DNA from 4 places in the Akkermansia sp. GGCC_0220 genome. Region 4 is predicted to be linked to each of the others. Evidence: riboswitches for the same ligand, from Rfam matches in the RefSeq annotation. Region 4 holds a riboswitch; each other region holds the start of a gene.
What was found. Region 4 has a riboswitch for cobalamin ahead of HJW02_RS10795 (sirohydrochlorin cobaltochelatase). Riboswitches for the same ligand answer to the same signal wherever they lie in the genome.
Positions count from the first base shown of each region.

Region 1: it holds a riboswitch for cobalamin, as region 4 does, so the genes downstream of both, HJW02_RS00365 (autotransporter outer membrane beta-barrel domain-containing protein) here and HJW02_RS10795 (sirohydrochlorin cobaltochelatase) in region 4, are expected to answer to the same signal.
Region 2: it holds a riboswitch for cobalamin, as region 4 does, so the genes downstream of both, HJW02_RS00330 (TonB-dependent receptor) here and HJW02_RS10795 (sirohydrochlorin cobaltochelatase) in region 4, are expected to answer to the same signal.
Region 3: it holds a riboswitch for cobalamin, as region 4 does, so the genes downstream of both, HJW02_RS09660 (ribonucleoside triphosphate reductase) here and HJW02_RS10795 (sirohydrochlorin cobaltochelatase) in region 4, are expected to answer to the same signal.

Region 1 is NZ_JABFCI010000001.1:87,956-93,963, forward strand. It holds gene cobS (adenosylcobinamide-GDP ribazoletransferase) at 1-375, shown strand, start outside; gene cbiR (cobamide remodeling phosphodiesterase CbiR) at 372-1,187, shown strand; gene HJW02_RS00360 (bifunctional adenosylcobinamide kinase/adenosylcobinamide-phosphate guanylyltransferase) at 1,162-1,752, shown strand; cobalamin riboswitch at 1,909-2,047, shown strand; gene HJW02_RS00365 (autotransporter outer membrane beta-barrel domain-containing protein) at 2,151-6,008, shown strand, end outside.
Region 2 is NZ_JABFCI010000001.1:78,005-84,012, reverse strand. It holds gene HJW02_RS00335 (cobyric acid synthase) at 1-1,053, opposite strand, end outside; cobalamin riboswitch at 1,390-1,537, shown strand; gene HJW02_RS00330 (TonB-dependent receptor) at 1,572-3,578, shown strand; gene HJW02_RS00325 (extracellular solute-binding protein) at 3,725-5,842, shown strand; gene HJW02_RS00320 (beta-galactosidase) at 5,942-6,008, shown strand, end outside.
Region 3 is NZ_JABFCI010000013.1:24,729-30,736, reverse strand. It holds gene HJW02_RS09670 (phosphoethanolamine transferase) at 1-606, shown strand, start outside; gene HJW02_RS09665 (glycoside hydrolase family 88 protein) at 661-2,895, opposite strand; cobalamin riboswitch at 3,103-3,300, shown strand; gene HJW02_RS09660 (ribonucleoside triphosphate reductase) at 3,452-5,548, shown strand; gene nrdD (anaerobic ribonucleoside-triphosphate reductase) at 5,598-5,792, shown strand; gene HJW02_RS09650 (anaerobic ribonucleoside-triphosphate reductase activating protein) at 5,819-6,008, shown strand, end outside.
Region 4 is NZ_JABFCI010000016.1:22,660-28,667, forward strand. It holds gene HJW02_RS10785 (hypothetical protein) at 1-52, opposite strand, end outside; gene cobI (precorrin-2 C(20)-methyltransferase) at 49-756, opposite strand; gene HJW02_RS10795 (sirohydrochlorin cobaltochelatase) at 758-1,723, opposite strand; cobalamin riboswitch at 1,733-1,938, opposite strand; gene HJW02_RS10800 (TfoX/Sxy family protein) at 2,217-2,591, shown strand; gene HJW02_RS10805 (redoxin family protein) at 2,634-3,647, opposite strand; gene HJW02_RS10810 (N-acetyltransferase) at 3,812-4,312, opposite strand; gene HJW02_RS10815 (hypothetical protein) at 4,506-5,360, shown strand; gene HJW02_RS10820 (hypothetical protein) at 5,470-5,994, shown strand.

The sequences.
Region 1 (6,008 bases), on a different contig from region 4:
GGCGCCGCGCTGGCAGCATTGGCGGCCTTCGGTTCATGGGAGCTGCTGCTCACGGCGTGCGCGCTGGCCGGGCTGCTGGCGCGCAGCCAGATCTTCATCGCCATGCGCTTTCCGGGCGCGCGCCCCGGCGGCATGGGGGAAGCCTTCAAGCAGGGGACGCGCCCCGTCCACGCCCTGATAGCCGCCGCCGTCACCCTGGCTGCCTGCGCGCTGGCAGGGTGGCACGGGCTGTACGCCCTGCTCACGGCCCTGGCCGGTTCCACGGCCCTGCTCCTGTATGCCCGCCGCCGCCTGGGAGGCGTCACCGGGGACGTGTTCGGTTGCACCGTGGAATGCACGGAATGGCTCGTCCTGCTCACCTTCTGCACCTTATGAAAACTCCGCACAAATGCCGCGTCCCGGGCCTCAACATCGGCTGCACCTCCTTCATCATCCCGGACTACTACGTCCCCGCCATCAGGGAATGCGTCCATTACGCGGATGACATCGCCCTGCTCCTGCTGGAAGCCGGAGACCACGGGGAGGGACTCATTACCCCGGCGGAAATCCGGGAGCTGGCCGGAATCGCCGCGGACGCCGGGGTCAAGTGGAACGTCCACCTGCCCACGGACGGCGGCTTCGCCACGGAGGAATCAGGGCGCCGCTACACGGAAAACATCATCCGCGCCATTGACCTGACCCGGGAACTGGAGCCCCACACGTGGGTCATGCACGTGGTTACGGACCACATTCCCGGCCCGGACATGCGCCCCCATCTTACGGAGCGTGAAACGGAACGCATCCTCCGCAGCCTGGAGCAAATCACGCCCCATCTGCCCGCTCCGGAATGCCTGGCCCTGGAAAACCTGGAACGCCACCCGACCGACTACCTGGACAAGCTGGTCTCCGCCACGCCCCATTCCCGCTGCTTTGACATAGGCCATGTCTGGAAGGAAGGCCTGCGGCCGGAAGAACTGCTGCCGCTCTGGCTGCCGGACATACGCATGTGCCACCTGCACGGGCTGGAAAAACGGGACCACAAATCCCTGCACCACATGGCCGCCGCCACGCTGGACGCCATCCTCCACCCCATGTGGGACATCCGTTTCTCCCCCCTCATCACTCTGGAAGTCTTCAGCCTGGACGACTTTCTGAACTCCCACCAGGCCATGCTGGAATCCCATGAACGCTACATCTCCAAACACTGACGCCAATCCTGCACGCATGACGCTCGTCCTGGGCGGCATCAGAAGCGGCAAAAGCCAATACGCCGAACAGATAGCCGCCGGATTCGGGGAAAAAATCCTGTACGTCGCCACGGCGGAGGTGTGGCCCGGAGCCGGATCCATGGAATACCGCGTGCGCAAGCACCGGGAACGGCGCCCGGCAAGCTGGCTTACGCTGGAATGCCCCCGCCATGTGGCCGCCGCCGTCCGGGAATCCGGCCTGCTGGATCAGGTGGACGGCGTCATTCTGGAATGCGTCACCCTGCTCGCCTCCAATACCCTGTACGCCCAGAAGGACCCTACGGACTACGAGCCGTTCCAGGAAGCGCTGATTGAGGAAATAGAGGCCTTGAAGGAACTTATCCCCCAATCCCCCGTGCCCTGGGTTCTGGTCTCCTCTGAAACCGGCATGGGCATCAGCCAGGCGGACGCGGAAACGCGCCACTACTGCGACGGGCTTGGCATCGCCAACCAGCTTCTAGCCAAAAGCGCGGACGAAGTTTACTTCATGGTGGCAGGGCTTCCCCTGACCGTGAAAAAACGTTAGGACGTCCAGGGACGGTTCCCCTCCATGTAACTGGGCGAAGGCAAAAAAGATTTGAATTTCAACGGTCTGCGCATTTTCACATAAAGAAATGCGCCGGAGATTGACCGTTCCGTGCCCCTGTGGTATGTTGGCCGGGCCTTCATGATTTACGGGAGGCGCTTCCGGGAAGCCCGTGGTACGGGCAGGAAATAGATGGGGAATCCGGTGTGAATCCGGAGCGGTACCGCCACTGTATATTGCACGGCTTAAAAACCTGCAATGAGCCAGATCGCCAGCCCCGAAGTATTTTATGAACCGCCGGCGAGTATTCCGGCATTCAGACCATACACATGCATTCATCCAACACGCTCCGCTTGAACGGAGCAGACTATGATGGTCCGGCCTCCTTGAAGTCCGGAATGTTCAACACTCCTGAAAAAACACCGTGCCACGCCAGGCACCGGATGCAGGCTGTGGCTATGACCCTGGCCTGCCTCGGCATGCTGGGAACGGTCCATGCCCAGGATACTGCCAGGGAAGACCTGGCCGGCGCTTATGACGCCACTGTAGCCAGAACCGCCTCAGATGCGGCCCTGGGAACGGTCTCCGCCACATTCAACGTGACAGGCTCCAGCAACGTGCGCGGAATCTGGGGAAAATCAGGCACCCTCAGCATTGGCGCGATTGCCGGGGATGCCGTATTCAACGTCTCCTCCACGGCAAACAACGCCTTCGGCATTGACACCTCCTCCGGAGTCAATGTGGACATCGGCACCCTGGCAGGAACATTCAACATCTCCGCAGCCAGAACGAATGCCACCGGCATCCGGAGCTACGGGAAAATACTCTCCATCGGAACGATCACGGAAGACGCCCTCATCTCCATCACGGCCAATTTCTCCTCCAATGGCATTTACGCCTATCAGGGGCGCCTGGACATTGGAACGATGGCCGGCAAAATCTCCGTGGACCTGGGAACAGGAAACTATGCGAGGGGACTGTATGCCTACGGAAATACCATGGACTACCAGGGCCCGCGCTACAAGGACGTCAACATCGGCACCTTTTCCTCCACCGGCAGCATTTCCGCGGCGACGGCCGGCGGCTACGGAGCCAGAGGCATCCAGTCCAACTACGGGCAGGTGAACATTACCCGGCTGGACGGTCAAATCACCGCAGCCTCCGGCTCCAATGATGAAAGCGAGGACTTTTCCGCCATCGGCATTGAAGCCAGGGAAAACATCACGCTGGGCGACATGGGAGCAACGGGAAGCGTTACCGCCACGACCAACGGCATGGACGCCTACGGCCTCTTCGCCGGAGAAGAAGGGGGTTACCAGACCCATTCCAATATTACCATCGGCAATGTGGGCGGCTCCATCCGGGCGGAAGCCATGGCCGGAACGGCCGCCGGGGCACGTTCCACGGGCTCCCTGTCCGTGGGAAACATCAGCGGTTTCATCTCCGCCTCCTCCACGGGAGCTGCGGAAGCCTACGGGCTGCTGGCGGAATTCTCCCTGACCACCGGCACTATCAACGGAACCGTCAGAGCGGCAACTGCCGGCAGCACGGCGGCGGCCCTGATGGGAGGAGCCGGCATCACGACGACCATCGGTTCCACCGGCGTCATTGAAGCAACGGCGACGGGGGACGAAGCAACGGGGTATGCCCTGTACAGCGGGTCCAATACGGGTTCCGGCTTCTCCACGGAAAACACGGCGGACAACGTCACCGTCCACGCCGGAGCTTCCATCAGCGGCATCTGGGAACTGGGCGGCTCCGGAGCGGAAGGCTCCGTGGATACCATTACGCTGCTGTCCGGAACGGAAGCCGCTCCGGGACTGTTTGACTACACGGTGCGGACAACCGTCAACACCAGCAAGTCCGATACGGCCACTCACCATTCCTCCGTCACGCTCAACGTGGGCAGTGCGGACAACGAAGCGAACTGGACCATCTCCACGGAAAAAGCCGCCGGCCTGTTCAACCGGGTCAACGTGGGCCACGGCTCTGCCGTCACCTTGACCGGGAACTCCCAGATACTCCGTGACGGGGCCGTCGTCAACAACCAGGGCTCCATCTCCGGCAGCGGCACGCTCACCATTGCGGAAGGCATGACGCTGCTCAACGGGACCCTGGTGCAGAATGCGGCGGGAACGGCCCTGGAAGTGGGCTTTGACGGCCTGAACGTAAATCTGGACCTGGCGCAAAACGCCACGGTAGGCGCCACGGTGCTCAACGCCACGGATTCCGCCTGGGTCGTCACGCTGGACCAGATCAAGAACGGCATCACCGCCATGTACGGAGCCAGGGTGGACAACTTCCAACTGGAAAACTACCGCATGAGCTACCGCCTCCAGGGCCAGGTATTCCTGGGTGAAGGCGCCCCCATCGTCGTCAACCCCGGAGAAAGCATCCATGTGGGTGAAGGCTCCAAGGTCATCATCGGGGAAAACCTGCCTGAGCACGGCATCGTGCTGGAAGGCGGGGAGGCTGACTTGAGCCAGTCGGACGCCGTCATTTCCTCCGGAACCGTCAGCGGCGCTTCCGGACAACTGACGCTGGCGGGCAAGGATGAAAAGGAACAGACCCTGAACTGGGAACACTCCGGCACGGCAGGCTACAGCGCCTCCGCCGCCGACGGAGGCGCCTTCGCGAACCTCAACGTCACGGCACAGGATGTGAAGGTTGTCGCCAAGGGTTCCTATGCGGCGGAAAACGTCGTCATCAGCAACAACGCCACCCTCGTTCTGGACGGCAGGGACGCCAGTCTGGGCGTGGAAGGCGGGAGCATCCGCCTGGGTGAGGCATTCGCCCATCCGGCTAATCCGGGGCATCTGGTGCTGAACGGCTCCACCGTTCTATCCGGCGTGGAAACCAACAGCGGTTCCACCGTCTCCGGTTCCGGCGCCTTCAAGGGAGAGGTTACCTATTACGGCAGTGAAATCGTGATCGGCTCCGGCTCCTCCGCAGGCTACCACAACTATGAGGGCGGCCTGAACGCGTGGGGGGGAGTGCAGGAACTCACGTTCATCGTGAACGGAACGGCGGCGGCGGACGCCGCCCATACCGGAGCGGACACCTATTCCCAAATGAACGTCTCTTCCTCCTACCATGTGGATGGAGCGCACGTCAATGTGGTCATCGGGGACAACCTGCTTTTCAGCAAGGAACAAAGCTTCTCCCTGTCCCTGGTCAACCTGGACCCCGATACGGTCATTGATCCGGACGGATCCCTGTGGGACCTGACCAGCATCGACCCCACGCTGAAGGGCCGCACGGACCTGGTCACGGATACCGGCTTCACGGTTTCCGGCGACGGGCTGCACCTGATCTTCAGCGGCAAGGTCAACATCAACGCCGTGAAAGCCCTGCGCGGAGAAGAAGCCTCCCGCATCGCCAACACGCTGTGGTCCTCCGTCCGGGTGGTGGACAGCTTCGCCCATACGGCGGCTTCCCAACTGGATTTCCGCGGACCGGGCAGGCGCAACATCTGGTTCTCCGGGCTGGGGGACTTCATGAACGTTTCCTCCGCCACGGGAGCCTCCGGCTTTGACTACAAGGGCGGCGGTTATGCCGTAGGCCTGGACTACGCCTGGACGAAAAACTGGATATCCGGTGCGGCCTTCGGCCAGACCTTCGGTTCCTTCCACTCCACGGACAAGCAGTTCAAGGCGAACCAGGACGGCCTGATGCTGGCCCTTTACCAGCGTTACCACCGCGACCTGCTCCGTGGAAACAGCGTGGACATTGACGGCTACTTCACCTACGGCCGCATGGACAACGATGCGGACGGCACGCTGGGCGGCAGACCCGCCACCGCCTCCTGGAACGATGACGTGTACGGCTTCGGCCTGAAGGGAACCTGGAACATCCGCCTGAGCAGCACGGATGTGCTGAAACCCTTCGCAGGCATTGAATTCCTGCACGGCTCCCAGGGTTCCTTCGGGGAGCATTCCGGTTCCGGCACCGCCTGGTACCAGGACGGCTCCGTGCAGAACTGGAGCATCCCCGCCGGCGTCACCTGGCAGAAGCAGATCACCGTCGGCAGGGGCCAGTACCTGCTGCCGCAGGTGACGGTTGCCTACGCCGGAGACGTCTCCCGCCGCAACGCTTCCGTGAAAACGGACGCCTTCGGCACGCCCTTCCGGGTAGACGGCGTCCATCCGGGACGCCACGCCCTGATCGTCCATGCGGGGCTGAACTGGGTCATTTCCAGCGCCTGGAGCGCCGGAACCTTCTACCATCTGGAACAGAGGGAACACATGACCAACCAG
Region 2 (6,008 bases), on a different contig from region 4:
CAGGGCCTCTGCCAGCAGGGCGTGTTCTTCCGGCGTGCGGACGCCTGCACGGAACCAGCCGCCGTTTTCCAGCCCCGGATAATTGGAGCAGTCGCGCAGCGCGATGCCGTGGTTTTTCAGGAGCCGGGCGGCCAGGCCGGAAGGCGCCCCCGCCAGACGGAAGAGCAGGAAGTTGGCCCCGGACGGCAGCACGGCGGCGCCCGGCAGGGCAGAAAGCCTGCGGAACAGGTCTTCCCGGCGTTCCCGGTTCAGGGCGCGTTCCCCGTCCGCCCATGAAGGCGGCTGTTCCAGCACGGCCCGCGCCGCAGCCGCCGCAAAGGCGTTCACGTTCCACGCGGGCAGGGACTGCCTCAGCCGTTCCGCCAGCGGAGCGGCGCAGACGGAAAAGCCGCACCGGACGCCGGCCATGCCGTAAAATTTGGTCAGGGAACGCAGGACCACCAGGTTGGGCAGAAGGGCCGCGTCACGGAGAAGCGATTCCGTTCCGTCCGCATAATCAATGAAGGATTCGTCAATAATCCAGATGACTCCGGGGCGGTCCCGCACGGCCTGGCGCAGGGCCGGAACGTCCAGCAGGCCGCCGGACGGATTACAGGGATTCGCCAGGAAAACGGCGCTTCCGCCTGCGGCCTGTTCCGCCGTCAGGAGGGGAGACGGAATGAAGGAATTCCGTTCCTCCGTCCGGATGGAAAGAACGTCCGTGCCATGGCGCAGGCAGGCCAGCCTGTATTCGGAAAAAGCGGGTTCCGGAATAACGGCCCGTTTCAATTCCAGCGCGCGCGGGAGGGCGTGAATCAGTTCGTTGGCTCCGTTGCCGAAGGTGAAGCAACCGGAAGGCAGCCCGTAATGAACCGCTGCCAGTTCCCGCAGCTCCGCCATGTCCGGGGAGGGGTAGGGAACGGCTGCATCCATGGCCTTCCACAGCGCGGAGGCAATGAACTCCGGCATTCCCTCCGGCCTCAGGTTGACGCTGAAATCCAGAATCTCCCGTTCGGGCCGTCCGGCGTCCGCCGCCAGGGATTTTAAATCTCCTCCGTGTGAAAAACTGTTCATGCCGTAGTAGTAGAGACCGGAATTCCGGACGTCCGCGCGTGCCGGGAAAAGGAAGGAAACGCCTTGAAGAGACGGTTTTTCCGGGAGTTGGGAACTCCGCTGAAAACGGAAATCCTTCCCCGCTGCGGGAAGGAGGGTGCAAGGCGCGTCATGGGCGCATCATGTCCTGTTCGCGCCGGGGGTGACAAGACAAAAATGGAGAACTCCGGTTGGAAAAACGGGATGGCGCGCGGCGGCTGAAAAAAGGAAGCGTCCATAAAGCGGCGGAATGTTCAAAGAAAAATTTTTTTGGCTTGTCATACCGGTCTCTTTGGTATTTCATCCGTCTCATGAACCCTTATGGGAAGGGTTACAGACCTCAGGGACGCCCGTAGCCGGGCAGGAAATAGATTGGGGAATACCGGTGTGAATCCGGAGCGGTACCGCCACTGTAAGCGAGCCTGTCTCGCAAGCCAGAAGACCAGCCTGTGGGGTTGTCCAACTGTTCGGCGAGTTACCGAACGTAAGGCACCACAACCATGCTTTATACGAAGAAAGCCCTTCAGATGGGCGCTATTGCCGTTGGCCTTGCCGCATTCGCAGGCCAGTCCTCTCTTGCCGAGTCCGCTAAAAAAGAAGACTCCAAGCCCTCCGCCAGTTCGGAAACCATGCAGGTCATGCCGGAATTGACCATGGCGTCCCACTTTACGGGCGTGCCGTACAACCGGTCCGGGGTATCCGTTTCCATCATCAATCCGGAAGAATTCCAGAAAGCGGGCATTGAAACCCTGACAGGAGCCCTTTCCCAGACTCCCGGCGTCTTCACGCTGGACGGCGGCGGCACCTGGCAGCGCGGTTCCGTGAGCAACACCGTCATCCGCGGGATGAACAAGGAAACCTACACCCTGACCATGGTTGACGGCATGCGCATCAGTGATGTCAACATGTCCGGCAACAAGCTGCTGGGGATCACCAATCTGTTTACGGTGGGCAATGTGGAAGTGGTGAAGGGCGCCCAGGGCGCCGTCTTCGGTTCCGGCGCCATTGGCGGCGTTGTCGCCATGGACACCCCGGAAGGGGAAGGCGATCCCGTGACCAGGATTTTTGCGGAAGCCGGTTCTTTCCATTCCTTCAACAGCTACGCGACTTCCTCAGGCAAGATCAAGAAGCTTTCCTACTTTGTGGGCGTGGGGTTTGAATCCACGGAGAACGATCCCACCATTTATCCGGCCATTTATGACAACCGGAAAGGCATGAACGACTTCCGCCAGTGGCAGGAAGCCGTGCGCCTGGGCTATGACGTCAATGACAAGGTGAAGGTGGGCTTTACCTACCGCCGTCTGGACTCCTACTTTGAATACCCCACCCCGTATGTGGATTACGACCAGTGGCCCGCCGTGACGGACCCCCACCTGTACAACACGGAAGACAAGAACCGCAGCAATCTGGTGACGGGGCGCGTGGATGCGGAAATTACCAAGCTGTGGTCCACCAGCTTCATGATCGGGCATTACAACATGGATTATTCCGCGCACACGCCGGGCTTCGATTTCCAGCCCAACGTGATGCGCAACCGCCGCTTCCAGACGGAATGGCGCAATGCTCTTACGTGGAACAAGGAATGGAAGACGGTCGCCGGCATGGCCTGGGACCGCTCCGACTACATGAGCGAAAACAATTACGTGGCCAAGGATGAATGGCAGAGCACGCTTGCCTTCTTTGCGGAGCAGATGTGGGCGCCCACGGACAACTTTGACGCCAGCGTGGCCCTGCGCCTGGAGCATGATTCCGTCTGGAACAACCACTTCACGTGGCGTTATTCCAATTCCTGGAAGGTGACGGGCAAGGATTCCCCCACCCGTATTTTCGGTTCCGTGGGTTCCGGCTTCCGCGCCCCCACCTACTTTGAACAGTACGCCGCCAATTACGGCTACGTGGGCAATCCGGACCTGGACGTGTCCAAATCCCTGGGCGGAGACCTGGGCGTGGAACAGCGCCTGGCGGACAACCATTACGCTTCCGTGACGGGGTTCTGGACCCGCATCAACGATGAAATCGGCACCAGGAGCGTAGGTACCTGGCCCAACTCCTACACGACTTACGACAACTTCTCCCACGCCACTTCCTATGGCGTGGAAGTAGCGTTCAAGGGGCAGTTCAAGGATGCGTGGAACAGCGGCTATTATGCCAACTACACCTTCACGATGCCCAAGCGCGACTCCATCGGCAACTATGAAACCGTCCAGATGGCCAATACCGCCCGCCACACCATCAACGCGGAGGTTTACACCTCTCCGGTTGAAAAACTGACGGTCGGCTTCGGTGTAACCTCCGCCATGGGACGCACGGACTACAACTATGCCCGGCTGGACAACTTCTTTACGGTGCGTTTGTTCGCCAGGTACCAGGTGACGGACAATGTGGCGCTCCATGTGCGTGTGGAAAACCTGTTCGACCAGAATTTCATCATCACGAATGACTATAACTTCGGACCGCGCCAGGCCCGGGGGCTGGGAGTCTTCGGCGGCGTGACGGTCGAATTTTAATTGCTTTTCAGGACTAATTGTTGATTGCACCCCCATCTTCCGTCTTGCGGGCTGTTTCAGGCGAAGGGAACAGCTTCGGGCGGAAGATGGGCTTTTTGTTTTCCGGTGGTTCCGGAATCGGTTAACATGCGGCGGTAATCTGAGCTGTGTTTCGCTGGCTGTACATTCTGGGGGCGCTGGTCCTCGCCGTCTTTCTTGCAGGAGTTTTTTACTTCTCCCAGCGGGAAGCGGACGTTTGGCATGAGGCCTCCGGTCAGGCGGACGGCAGGGGCATGCCTGCCGTATTTGACGGCTTCGTGGAACGGTGGAACAGGTCTGTGGAACGGGAACTGCTCCGGGAACTGGCAGGCGGCGAGCGGAAGAAAAGCCTGCTGTCCGTCTCCCGTGGCGATGGGGATGGGCGGCGTCTGGCCGAGCAGGAGCGTTCCGTGGAACGCATCGGCAGAAGGCTGGAGCTGAAAGACCATATCCGCCAGCTTCCTCTGGAGGAGGTTCCTGCGGGATTGGAATGGCATACCGGAATGGAGGAACCGGAAGTGGGTGACCCCCGCGCCGTGAAAGGGGGGCTGGTCCGGCTGTGGATCAATACGCCGTTTCCCGGAACCCTGCGGGCGTTCGGACCGGGAAGCGAAAACTTTTTCAACTATTCCGCCATTGATAACGTGTGGCTTCCCCTGGTGGGGCTGCATCCGGAAACCTTCCGGCCCATTCCGGGGCTGGCGGACCGCTGGGCCGTCTCCGCGGACGGGAAAACCGTTTTTTACCATCTGGACCCGGAAGCGACGTACTCGGACGGCCGTCCTGTAAATGCGCAGGACTTCCTGCTGAATATCTGCCTCCGCACGTCCGGCTTTGCCCGGGACCCCTTCTGGACCACCCTGTTCCGTTCCACGTATGACCAGATTACGGTGTACGGGGATTCCGTCATTGCCCTGACGCTGCCGTCCCCCGGGCCGCTGCTGCCCTACATGGCCTGTGTGGATTTCCATCCGGCCCATCCCGGTTTTTACCATGATTTCAATTCCCTGTTTCTGGAACGCTACCAGTGGAAGGCGCCCCCGAATACGGGGGGCTACGTGGTGGTTCCCGGTAAAATACGGATAGGCGAGCGCATTACCCTGGCCCGCGTGAAGGACTGGTGGGCGAAGGACAGGAAATACTACCGCTATTCCTGCAATGCGGACCAGGTGGAGCATGTATTTGTAAACCTGGAAAACAAGGCGGTTGAAATGTTCCGCCGCGGGGAGCTGGACATGATGAACGTCCGCAAGCCGGAAGTGTGGGAAAACAGGCTGGAACTGCCGGAAGTGCACCGGGGCTACATAGACAAGTACAGCCTGGAAGCCGGTTATGCCTGCCCCCCGTACGGCCTGTATCTGAACTGTGCGGACAAGCTTCTGAAAAACGCCGGCATTCGCAGGGGGCTGGCGCATTCCGTGAACATGGGCATGGTGATTGATACCCTGTTCCGCGGGAATATGAGAAGGCTGGGCTCCTACATGGAGGGGTACGGCGATCTGACGCTTCCGCTGAAAGCGCCGGAATACGGCAAGAAAAAAGCCATGGAATATTTTGCCCGCGCCGGCTACCGGGAAATGGGGGAAGACGGCGTGCTGAAGAATGAACGGGGGGAACGGCTGGTGGTGGAACTGACCTTCGCGGACTCCTCCACCCTGATGACCAACGTCTGTTCCATTCTCCGGCAGGAGGCCCTGAAATGCGGGGTGGACCTGCGCCTGGACCCCCTGACCTATAATGTCTGTTCCCGGAAGGTATTTGAAAAACGGTACCAGGCCGCCCTGTGGGCGTGGCCGCTCCAGACGCCGTTCCCCCGGCTGTATGAAACCTTTGCTTCCGAGCTGGCGTACGATGCCCGCGGCAACCCCGTGGGCAACACGAACAATATCTTTGCCGTGGCGGACACGGAACTGGATGCGGCCCTGGACGCGGAGCGGAATGCCCCGGATGGCGCCGCCCTGAAAAAAGCCCTTCACCGCGCCCAAAAGCGCATTCATGAACTCTGCGTCTGGATTCCCGGCTGGCGGGAACCCTACACGTACGTCGCCTGCTGGCGCTGGATACGCTGGCCGGAATCCCCCACGCGGTTCTGTTCCCCCCGGATTTACAACCCCCTGGAATCCCACTTGTACTGGGTGGATGAAAAAATGAAGAAGGAAACGCAGGAGGCCCGGCGCCGGGGCGTTCCGTTTGAGGAAAGGCATCAGGTGATACGTGTTGAAAGACCGGATGACGCCGCTCCGTAATAAAACCAGGCCGCCGGCTCCTTTTTAAATTGAAAGGAGGCGGTTTTTCATCATAATTCCCCTTATTATTCCCTAGAACCGTTTATTGACTCCATTATCATGAAAATATCACTTTTTTCCGCCCTGTTTCTGGCAGGCCACCTTTGCATGGCCGCTCCCATGCCCC
Region 3 (6,008 bases), on a different contig from region 4:
GAACGCACCTCCCTGGTCATGGAGGAATCCCTGAAACGGCACGGCCGGGAAAAACAGCTTTACGTCATTTACAACAACGGCAGCCACATGGCGTTCAGCTACCCCGCACAGGCGGAACGCTTTACCCCGGCGTCCTGCAACATGGACGACCCCAAGGCCCGTCTGGAAGAAACCGTCAATGCGTATGACAATTCCATCGTGGACCTGGACGCCTCCGTCCACCGCATGATTGCACTGTTGAAGGACAGGCCGGCCATTTATTTTTACTGCTCCGACCATGGCGTGGCGCTGGGCGAGGAAGGAAAAATGTTCCAGGGGCATGTTCTGCCGCCTGTTTACCGTCCCGCCATGTTCGTGTGGTATTCGGACGCCTTCGCCTCACGCTATCCGGACATGGTGCGCGCGCTGAAGGCCAACCGCCTGAAAGCCGTCTCCCACGACCACATTTTCCACACCCTTCTTTCCCTGGCCTCCATCCGCTCGGAAATCGTCAGGAACGGACTGAACCTGTCTTCTCCGGACGTCCGGGAAACCCCGGCCCCCATCCAGCCGGAGGTGCTGGCGGAATGGCTGGCCGCTCCCGCACCGCCGCAGCCGCTTCCGTAAAAAAGATGGAAGCTGCCGTCATCCTCTGCGGGAAACGGCAGGATAGGACGAACTCTACCGTACCCGGACTCGCAGGGGATGCCTGACGCACTCCCGGACGCGGCGCGCCTCCTCCTCCCAGGCGGCAGAGGATTTGAACGGAGAAGCCTTGTCCCAAACCGCCCCCATGTACCACTCAAAGGGCTTTCCGTTCGCCGCCTCCCTGATCCAGTAGGTACAGCCTTCCGAGTCCACTGCCCCGCCTTCCGGATCCCAGGGAACTATCACGGCGGTTCCCAGGCATCCGTCATTCTTCCGGGGCCTGCTCCATGCCGTCATCAAGCCGCCGTCCTCCCGGTCCTTCGTGACCGTTTCATAATCATTCCTGCCCTTTCCGGTCTCCATTCCCACGCCGGCCTTCACCGTTTCCGCCCCCCGGATAGTCAAGGTGCTGCGGACTTTGGAAAAACGGCTTCCTGCGTCCAGAGCCACCCTCCGCGTTTCCGCCACGCGTACGCCGCCGCCCACGTCCCACGGCGCATAAACTACCTCAAAAGCGGTCTGGACCGGACCGTTGTACAATGCCCGCGCGCTGGCCCAGTTTCCGGATGCATGCGGTTTCCCATCCCTGAACACGGCAACGCCGCCGCAGCCCCGTCCCGGTCCTACGTTGTACATGTCCAGTCCCCTGCCATGATCCCGGTGGTAATCCCCCCGCTTGTAGAATTCATTGATGACGGGAGCACCCGCGCGCTTGCTCCATACATCCGTTCCGCTGGAAACCAGGCCCTCCCCCTCAGGGGCCGGCCTGGCAACGGCCGGACCGTAAATCCGGTGCGCCGTAAGATCGTTCTCCCACGCGAAATCATCCAGGCGTTCCGGGACCAGGCGGCTGAAACAGACGTCCGCGGAAGGAGCCGCCTTCAGGGAGGAATCGTTCAGAATCCAGAAATCACGGGCCGTTCCGGGCCGGAAATTGCTCTGGAACAAAAGAGTATCCGTCCTTCCGTCTCCATCCGTATCCGCCAGTTGGTGCGGGATGACGCGCCCGTGGCGGACGTCAAACACGCGAAGGGCGGCGGCATTCCCGGAAGTTCCGGACGTCCAGGGCACCGACACGGTTTCAGCAGGACGGAACTTGGCCAGTGGGTTCGTGACGGTTACAGTCTTTCTCTGCGGATGGTCCCGGCCAATGACGTATTTGCGCAGTTCGGTGCCGGCCATCAGGTAGGCGCCCGCGCCGTATGCTTCCGTATCCTCCCCGGAATAATGGCCCGGCTTGTCGGCAATGGGCTGCACCCAGCCCAGCGCGCCTTCCGCGTTGACGGAATCACAGGCGGCCTTCCACGCCCTGCGGATGACGGGAAGATATTCATCCGCATCCAGATACCCCTGGTTCACCCCCCACAGCATCCCGTACATGATAAAGAGGGTGCCGCTCATCTCCTTCAAGGGGGGCTCTTCCGGGTCCAGCAGGCTGGCGTGCCAGGAACCGTCGGGCGACTGGCATTTTTTCAGGGATGCCGCCATACGCTTGAGCAGATCCTCATAAAAGGGGCGGGAAGGCCAGTCCGCGGGCATGTCCTGAAGAATAAGCGGCAGTCCGGCAATCACCCAGCCGTTGCCCCGGCTCCAGAACATCTTTTTCCCATTAGCCGCCGGAATGGTGAAGTAACGGGAATCACGGAAAAACAGCCCTTCCTTCCGGTCAAAAAGATAGTCGCAGGTGAGCTTGTATTCCCTGTCCATGAATTCCAGATACCGGCGGTCTCCGGTATAGGCCGCCAGCTTCACGAACACGGGAGGGGACATGAACAGGGCGTCCGACCAGCTCCAGCGGTCCTGGCAGCCGGGAGTCCCGAACTGGAGGGAAGCGGAGGAGGGCCGGTTCATCACCCCGTCCAGCACGGCGCGTATTTTCTCCGCCGCAGCGGTATTTCCGTCTTCCATCGCCATCTCCATCCAGGCGTGGCCCACGGCGTGATCGTCCGCATGGTAATGCCGTTTCAGGGTTCTCCATTCCTGTTCCCCTCCTGTTTTCCTCAGCAGCGGCAATCCCGGCCCTTCCGGGACGGCCAGGCCATACTGCACCAAGCCGGAATAAAAGGCGCCGTAGGTCCAGTGCAGCGGCGAGCGTTTTCTGGGATGCTCCGCCTGCCATTTCGCCACCAGGCGGAGATTATCCCGGATGGTCTTTTCATTCCAGTCCGCGGGAGCGCCGGAAGCGGGGCTCCCCGCAGAAAGCGCGGGAAGAACCAGCAGAAGGAAGGATTTACGCCATCCGTTTTTTGAAAAGGAAAAGAAATTCATTTGACTGGTACGGAAAAAGCCGCGCTGAAATTTCTCCGTGAGGAATGAATCTTCCCTTTTCGGCCTGTCCCGTTTTCCCCCGGTTCCCGGAAAGGGGAGGCAAGGGCACATATGGTGCCATGACGGAAGGGAATGCCGCGTTATCAACCATTCCCCGCAGCATATATACAACATATTGTATCATTATAAATATTTAATACATTATTTATACATTTTCCTTGCGGGGGTTCTCTTTCTGTGGTTCATTGCGTTTCAGCGCAGGTAACGGAAGACGGTGAAAATCCGTCGCGGACGCGCCGCTGTAACCGGTAGACGATGGACCGGACACTGACTGCCAGCAGTCGGGAAGTCCCCATCACATGTCGCACCGGAAGCCAGAAGACGACCTGATGCCCCCGTATCCCATCCCGCGGACAGGATGAACATACGCACAGGTCCTCATCGTGCCCCTTGTTAAAAATGCACGCATGCGGCGGCCCCTGCCTATGATTTTTCCAGGCTTTTGCCCAGGCTCGCGGATGAGCGGTCATCATCCCTTCCAAGCGAGACACCCACCATGGCAACAAGCATCATCAAGCGTTCCGGAAAAAAGGAACAATACCAGGGCTACAAAATTGAGGAAGCCGTCAAGAACGCGTTCCACAGCTCCGGCACCGCCTACAACCGTTCCATTTACGAAGAAGTGGAAGCCAAGCTGAGCCATCAGGACTGCGCGCATGTGGAAGAAATCCAGGACATGATAGAACGCGCCCTGTTCCGCTGCGGATACTTTGACACGGCCAAGACCTTCATCACCTACCGCTTCCTGCACAAAATGCAGCGCGAACAGCTCGGGGGCCTCTATTCCGGCAACACGTACGTGGACTGCAAGCAGACGGTGGAGGAATACATCGGCCAGAGCGACTGGCGCATCGCCGCCAACTCCAACACCACGTATTCCAACGCCGGCCTCATCAATAACACGGCGGGAAAGGTGATTGCCAACTACTGGCTGGACCAGGTTTATTCCGCACGGGAGGGGGCCGCCCACCGGGAAGGGGACTACCACATTCATGACCTGGACTGCCTGACCGGGTACTGCGCCGGGTGGAGCCTCCGCAACCTGCTCAACGAAGGATTCAACGGCGTGCGCAGCCGCGTGAACAGCAGGCCTCCGCGCCACTTCCGGGAAGCACTGGGCCAGATGGCCAACTTTCTGGGCATTCTGCAAAGCGAATGGGCCGGAGCCCAGGCCTTCAGCTCCTTTGACACCTTCCTGGCGCCTTACGCCTTCAAGGACCAGGCGGATTTCACGCGCATCAAGAAGGACATCCGCAGCTTCGTCTACAACCTGAACGTGCCCTCCCGCTGGGGGCAGTCCCCCTTCACCAACGTCACGATCGACTGGACCGTGCCGCGGGACCTGCGGGACCAGGCCCCCTTCAGCGGCGGGGAGCACCTCTTTGAAGGGGTGGAGGACCCGGGCCTGCTCTCCCTGGCGCGGGAACGCGGCGTGAACAAGCTGACAGAGCTGACCTACAAGCATTTCCAGAAGGAAATGAACCTGATCAACAAGGCCTTTTACGAGGTGCTCACGGAAGGGGACAGCACGGGACAGCCCTTCACCTTCCCCATCCCCACCGTCAACATCACGGAAGACTTTGACTGGGAAGGGGAAAACGTGCCGCTCCTGTTTGAAAACGCCGCCAAGATCGGCTCCTCCTACTTCCAGAACTTCATCGGCAGCCAGTACACCGTGAATGAAAACGGGGAACGCGTGCCGGACGAACGGGCCTACAAGCCGGACGCCGTGCGCTCCATGTGCTGCCGCCTCCAGCTGGACCTGCGGGAGCTGCTCAAGCGCGGCGGCGGCCTCTTCGGCTCCGCGGAAATGACCGGCTCCATCGGCGTGGTGACCATCAACCTGGCCCGGCTGGGCTACCTGTTCAAGCAGAACCGGGAAGCCCTGTTCGCCCGGCTGGGGGAACTGCTGGACCTGGCCAAATCATGCCTGGAAAAGAAAAGGGCCTTCGTCCAGGAGATGTATGACCGCGGCCTGTACCCTTACACCAGGCGCTACCTGCCCACCTTCCGCAACCATTTCTCCACCATCGGGGTCAACGGCATGAACGAGCTGCTGCGCAACTTCTCCAATGATACGATGGACATCACCTCCGGGGAAGGCAGGGCCTTTGCGGAGGAAATCCTGGAGTTCATCCGCCTGCGCATGCAGGAGTACCAGGAGGAAACGGGCAACCTGTACAACCTGGAAGCCACCCCTGCGGAAGGCACCACCCACCGCTTTGCCCGGGAGGACCAGAAGCGCTATCCGGACATCCTCCAGGCCGGACCCGTGGGGCAGCGTTACTACACGAACAGCTCCCAGCTTCCCGTGGACCATACGAGCGACCTGTTCCGGGCGCTCCAGCTTCAGGACGGACTCCAGTGCTGCTACACGGGGGGAACCGTCTTCCACATGTACATGAATGAAGCCATCAGCTCCCCGGAAGCCTGCCGGGACATCGTCCGCAAGGTGCTGACCCGCTTCCGCATGCCGTACCTGACCGTCACCCCGCTCTTCTCCGTCTGCGAGAAGCACGGCTACCTGCGCGGGGAGCACCAGTACTGCCCTTTCTGTGATGAGGAGCTGCTCCACCTCCACAGGCATGAATAACCCTTTTCAACCAACCGCCACGTTTCAAAACCCAGCCATCAACACGACAATGACCAAACAGGAAATATTAAGCAAATACGCACAGGACCGTACCCGCTGCACCGTTTATACGCGCGTCATGGGCTATCACCGCCCTGTGGAAACCTTTAACGCCGGCAAACAGGGCGAATTCCACGACCGCGTCCACTTCGTGGAACCGGACCGTCCCTGCTCCTGCTCCGCCCAAACGGAACAGCCGCGGTAATTTTCCCAATAACATATGCGAAGTCAATGGGAACGGGCCGGGGCATAGCGGACATCACGCCGCTCACCTTGCTGGATTTTCCAAACAAGGTGGCCTGCATCTTCTGGCTGAGAGGCTGTAACTTGTTTTGTCAGTACTGTTACAACGTCTCCCTGGTCAGAGGAACGGGCTCTCCTGCCGGAGACCGGACGGACTACCTTGATTTCCTCAGAGATC
Region 4 (6,008 bases):
AGCGGAGGGGCCGGCGCCAGGGATAGGTGCGGGAGTGCCTGGTGCCGTTCATGCCTTCTTGACGAACATCAGGGAAAGGTATTCTTCCGGCCTGGCGTCAATGACGTCGATGTCGTCCGTAATAAACTCGTCGGGCATGCCGAGCCTTTCCCCGTAAATGACGCGGATGTCCTTTTCCCGCCGGATGCGCTCCATCAGGCGCGCGCGGCTGCGGTAGGTCTTCATGAGAACGGTGGTGGTTCCGGGCGGGAACTCCAGGGAATCCGCCATCTCCGGCTTGAAGGCGGGAATGACCCGGAGCCGTTCCCCGTTTTCCACCAGTATTTGGCGGCTGCGGGCCGCCAGGGTGCAGAAGGAGGTGACGCCCGGCACCACTTCCGCGTGCAGGCCGGGATTCCGGCTGAGCAGGAGGCTCAGAATATAGCCGAAGGTGCTGTAGGTCATGGCGTCCCCCAGCGTGGCAAAGGCGCAGTCCAGGCCGCGGGAAAGAACTCCCTCAATAATGGCCGTATTCTTTTCAATCTGCTCCTGCCTGGTTCTCGCGTCGCGGGACATGCTGAAAACCAGCTTGCGGAACTCCGCCTTCACGCCGCCCACGGAACGCACCACCGCTTCGGAAATGCTGAAATCGCTGTTGGGTCCGGTCACCGTAAACACCACGTCCACGGAGCGGAAGACGTTGACGGCCTTGAGCGTGAGGTATTCCGGATTTCCGGGGCCGATGCCCACCCCGTAGAACTTTCCAGGGCTGGCCATGTCAATGCGCTTGTTTGGGGGTCATGAGGTCGTCCTCCGTGGTCCGGGCATGGCGGGAGAAAACGGCGCGGATGCCCGGGTTTTCCCCCAGCCCACGCAGGTGGGTCTTGACGGTGAAGCCCTCCTTCCTGAGCATGGAAGCCCAGGAATCCTCCTCATCCCCGCCCAGGTCGTTCTTGGCGTGGTCTCCGGCCACCAGCATGAAGGGGGCCAGCCAGACGGTCTTGGCGCCGGACTTTTTAAGCTGTTCCAGAATGGGGGCCACCCCCCGCGTTCCTTCCACGGTGGCGAAAAACGCCAGGCTGTCGCGGTCGTTCAGCTCGCGGGCGAAGTCGGAAAGCACCATGTCGCAGCGTCCTTCCTGCTGGCCGTGCCCCATGAGCAGGATGGCTTCATCCTTCTTCCGTTCCGCGGGGAAATGCTCCAGAAGGGCCGTGATGGCCTCGTTCCTGTCCCGTTCGCTTTCCAGCAGGGGGCGGCCGATAAACACGTGGTCAAAGCTGTCCGGATGGCGCGCCAGGAAACTGACGATCTGCCTCTCCATCCGGGAAAACTCCTCGCCGGGGGCGATGTGGAGGGACTGGACGCGCAATGTGCGTATGCCTTTGCGGGCCATCTGTTCCAGATTTTCCTCCACGGAGGGAACGGGGGTTCCGCGTCCGGCAAGCTTCCTGCGGATAATGCTTGAAGTGTAGCTCCACTTCAGGCGGTCCGGGGCATAATGGGCCAGCATGTCCTTCTCCAGCTCCTTGTAGGAGACGGTAGCGTCCTGGTGGCTGGTCCCGAAGGCCACGAGAAGAAGCCCTTCCTGCCGTGACGGCGCCGCCTGTTCCGCCGGGGCGGGGGACGCTTCCTCCCTGCATGGGGCGGCGGAAAGCACGGGCAGGGAAAACAGGGTGAGTCCTGCAAGAAAAACGGAGGAAAGGGGCAGGAATGCCCCCGGAAGGTAAGAGGATGCTTCAATCATGCGTTGATGAGGTATGGTGAACCGAAGCAAGGATATTCGGACTCCGGGTCTCCAACCTCCCCCTCGCCTTCACCCTCCGGAATGGGAGGACTGGCTGACCGGAACGCTGGCGGAAAAGCGTTCCTTGAGGGTTTGTAACCCGATACCGCAGCGCGACTGTTTCCGGTTCTCACGGAATTCCCCGTTGCTTCGGCGTGTTTAATGGCGTTTTTAGCCGTCACTGTCAATGTTTATTAGAACGCCGCCGAATTTCCGGAGGCTGGGAAAAAATGTGCGTGGACGGGTAAAAACCGCCTTTTGGCCGTTCCTGCGCCTGCTTTTGGAAAAAATGCAGGGTTCCGGATGCGGAAGCGGTGGAAGACGGGGCATTCCGGGGTGCAGAAATCCCGGCGGAAAAGAGAGGGAGGAAGCGCCCCATTCCCTACCGTGCCGGGGCTTTCCAATCCGGTGGGCCGCAGGCCGGAGTTTGCTGCTTGCAGAAGGCGGGGCAGGTATGAGAACATGGAACATGGCTTCTTCCCCGGATGTTGTAGAATATATCTGTTTCCAGCTCCGGCATGCCGGGGACATTTCCTTCAAAAAAATGTTTGGGGAATACGGCCTGTACTGTGACCGGAAATATTTCGGCCTGGTATGTGACAACCAATTATTTGTCAAAATCACGGAGCCGGGCCTGAAGCTGCTTCCGCAGCAGGAGCAGGGCAGTGCCTATCCCGGCGCCAGGCCGCATTTCCTGATGACGGAACTGGATGATGACCGGGCTCTCTCCTCCTTTGTCCGGGCAACCTGTTCCGTTCTCTCCGCTCCGGATGTCTTATCCGGGAAGAAGAAAAAAGCTTCCGGAGAAAAAAGAAACAGGCGTCCGTAAACGCCTGTTTGTTCCGGATGAAATGCCGTTCGGCTGAAAGGCTTATTTATCTTCCGGAGCCTCTGGCACAGCCAGGGAAGAAAGGCTCTTTTTCAGATTGCCCGCAACGGTCTGCGTGGCTTCATTATCGGACTCCGCGAATTTGTCCACGGCCTGCGCCAGGGACTTAAGGTCGGATTCCGAAACCTTGCGGCCTTTCGCCTTCCGCTGTTCCAGGCCGGAAATCTTCTTGTAGAGGTCGGCCAGCTTCGGCAGGTCCTTGTTCGCCTTCAGAGCCGCCAGCGGTTCGTCAAACTCCTTGACGGAGGGGACCGCCGTCTTGAGGCGCGTGATGGCCGTCACCGCTTCCAGCGGGTTGGACTGGATCTGGGCCTGCACCATGTCCTTGGCGTCTCCCAGCCATTCGTCAAAAGCGGCGCAGACGGCCTGGGCCTCCTCGTCGTCCGTTTTCTTCCGCAGGGGCGTGATCTTGGACTCGATGTTGCTGCCGTTGGAAACGACTGTCTTGGCCAGGGACTTGTACTTGTCCAGCTCCACGCCTTCCAGGATGGGAAGGCCGCGTTCCACCTTCATCACCTCCTTTTTCACCAGGTCGTAAAGCTGGGTGGGATGCCCCTTGGCCACCACCTTTCCGTTGGCCCCGATCAGCACCGCATGCGGCAGGCCGCCCGGGCAGGAGGCCGCCGGAATATCCAGCCCCTGGTAAACGGGGAAGGTAATCTTCTTTTCCTCCAGGAACTGCTTCACTCTGGGGGTCAGCCCCTGGCGGTGGCTGCCAACCACGGTGAAGCCCTTGGACTGGAATTTGTCCTGTAATTCCTGCAAATGCGGCATGCTGGCGATGCAGGGAGGGCAGTTGATGCCCCAGTATTCAAAAAACACCACCTTCCCCTTCAGGTCGGAAGCCTTGATTCTCGGCCCGTGGAGGTGGCTGCCTTCGTCAAAGGATGGGTAGGTGACTTTGGCGCCGTTCCCGTTGTCCGCCGCGTGGAGGAAAGCCGGGGCCGTCATGGCGGCAATGGAGCCGGACAGAATGAGGGCAGTAAAGGTTTTCATAGGATGGATGATGCAGAATCCCGCATTGAGTGTCAAGAAGGAAGCTCGCGCCCCGCGCTGCCTTCTCCGGTTGTTTCCTCGGCTGTCCCGCCTGTTCTGTTTCGACGGGCTGCGCACTTCCGGTCCGGGGAAGCCCGGCGGCCCGTTCCCGTGGGAAAAACGCTTCAGGCAATATCCAGCCCCATGATGTAATCCGTCATGTAATAGCCGTGGCCGATGTGGAAATCCCCGCGTTCCAGTTCCCGCATCCCCATGCGCCGGTAAAACTCCACCGCCCGGGTATTGTAGCGGTTCACGTTCAGGCGCATCAGGCACGGTTCCGGGTGGATGCTCCTGATGTAGCTGACGGCCTGGCGGAACAGGTAGCTGCCGATGTGCAGCCCCTGGAAGCCGGGCAGAACATAAATTTTCTGCAAGTGGAAGACGCCGGGGCCTTCCGGCTGGACGGACAGGTAGCCGCAGTCCTCCCCCTGGTGGGAGGCGATGAAATACACGTGCCCTTCCTCCATCTGCTTCTCCAGATTGGCGGGGGAATACATCCAGTCCATCATGAAATCCATCTGCTCCTGGGAAAGGAGGTCCCGGTAAGTGGCCGGAAAAGCCTGGAGGGCCAGTTCATGAATCAGCATGATGTCGTCCTTGGCGGCTTGGCGGAGTGTTGGCATGGCGGGAATATTACACGGAAAAGCCCCGGATGAAAAGGGCCTCTTCCACGTTCCCGGCGGAATTTTCCGTCCATGGCCCACTTTCCCCTCCCTATTCCGCCGGGGACGCCGTATGCTGGATGACACAGGCTTTTTTGACGGAAACCGGGGGGAAATCCTGTCTGTATTGTGAACCCTGCATGCATGCCAAATCATGAGAGAACCCATTCCCATACAACAATGGCTCCCCGCGGGGCCGCTGAGGGACATGGGTGAAAAATACGTGAGCGGCCTTCCGGACGTGGCGCAGAACCCCATCGGCCCGGAATCCCTCATGCACCAGTCCGACCACTCCTGGACGGAATACCTGGTGGCCTACTCCCTGCTGTATCCGTGGGTGGTGATCGCGCTGGGCCTCCTGGGCGGGCTGGCCCTGGGGGCCTACTACCTTTTTTGCCGCCGCCGGGAATACGACCACCGCATTTTCTGCTCCAAATGCGGCACCATGATGTACCCGTGCGGCCTGCACTGCCCCAAGTGCGGCACGCCCAATCCCAAACCCCGCGCCCTGAACTGGATTGGTTATTCCAGGCTGCGCACCGTGATTCCGTCCACCGGATGGAAAAGGCATGAGGAAGTCCTCCGCAGCTACCGGCGGTGCTTCTACTGCGGCCAGCCGCTCCATGAGCCTACGCTGAACCAGCGCTGCCCCGCCTGCGGAAAGGCGGTGCTCCAGGGGGAACAATCCGTGGACCAGTATGATGCGTATGTTGGCCGCCGCAGGGGCTGGACCTTTGCGGCCGTGGTCGTGCTGGGCATCATTCCCATCCTGGGGCCGCTGCTGGCCTCCTCCCTGTACAAGAGGACGCTCATCAACCCGTATTCCCTGTACATGACCGTATTCAGGGAAAGCTTCCTGATGGTGGTGCTCTTCCTGTGCCGCCACCTGTTCCGCCTGCTGCCGTTCATCGGAATCATCGGCATGCCCGTCCTCTGCGTGACGGAATACCACCTGTACCGGCGCATGTTCCTGTGGAAGACGGAGAAATATGACTTCGGCGAGAAGTAGGGGGGGCCTCCGGGCGGGAGCTTCTTCCCGGGGCGGCCTTTCCGGTGCATCCACGGGAAATGATGGGCTGCGGGATTGACTTGGAATCCGGGCCACGTACCTTTCCCCCATGCAGATGCGTTATGTCCTCTTGCCCTTCCTGGGAGCCCTTTGCCTGGCCCTGGCCGCCTGTTCCGTCACATACGGCAACAAATCCGTGGCGTCCCCGGAAGTATACGGCAGGCTGGCGCCGGGAAAATCCTCCAAGGCGGACGTTTACGACGCGCTGGGCCAGCCCTCCGACGTGGTGACCATGAAAAACGGCGTCTTGTGGACCTACCGCTACCGCAAGGCTAAAAACGACTTCCTGGGCAATATTCCCCTCTTTGGCGTCGGCCTGATTGCCGGAGGGAAAAACGGGGACGTTTATACGGTGCTGGCCCTGTTTGACCGGCGGGGCGTGCTGGCCTCCCGCACGGCGGCGCGGCAGAAGCTGTACACCTCCAATCTGGCCTCCCTGAAACGTTCCCTGGACGTCATGATGGAGGGCGAATCGTCACACCGGCGGGTGGAAACGGAGATGAAAAAAATAGGCAGGCCCTTTGATCCGTCTGCGGCCAAGGATGCGGACCTGCTGGAAAAGTCTCTTGATTAACGGCCTGCGGGCTT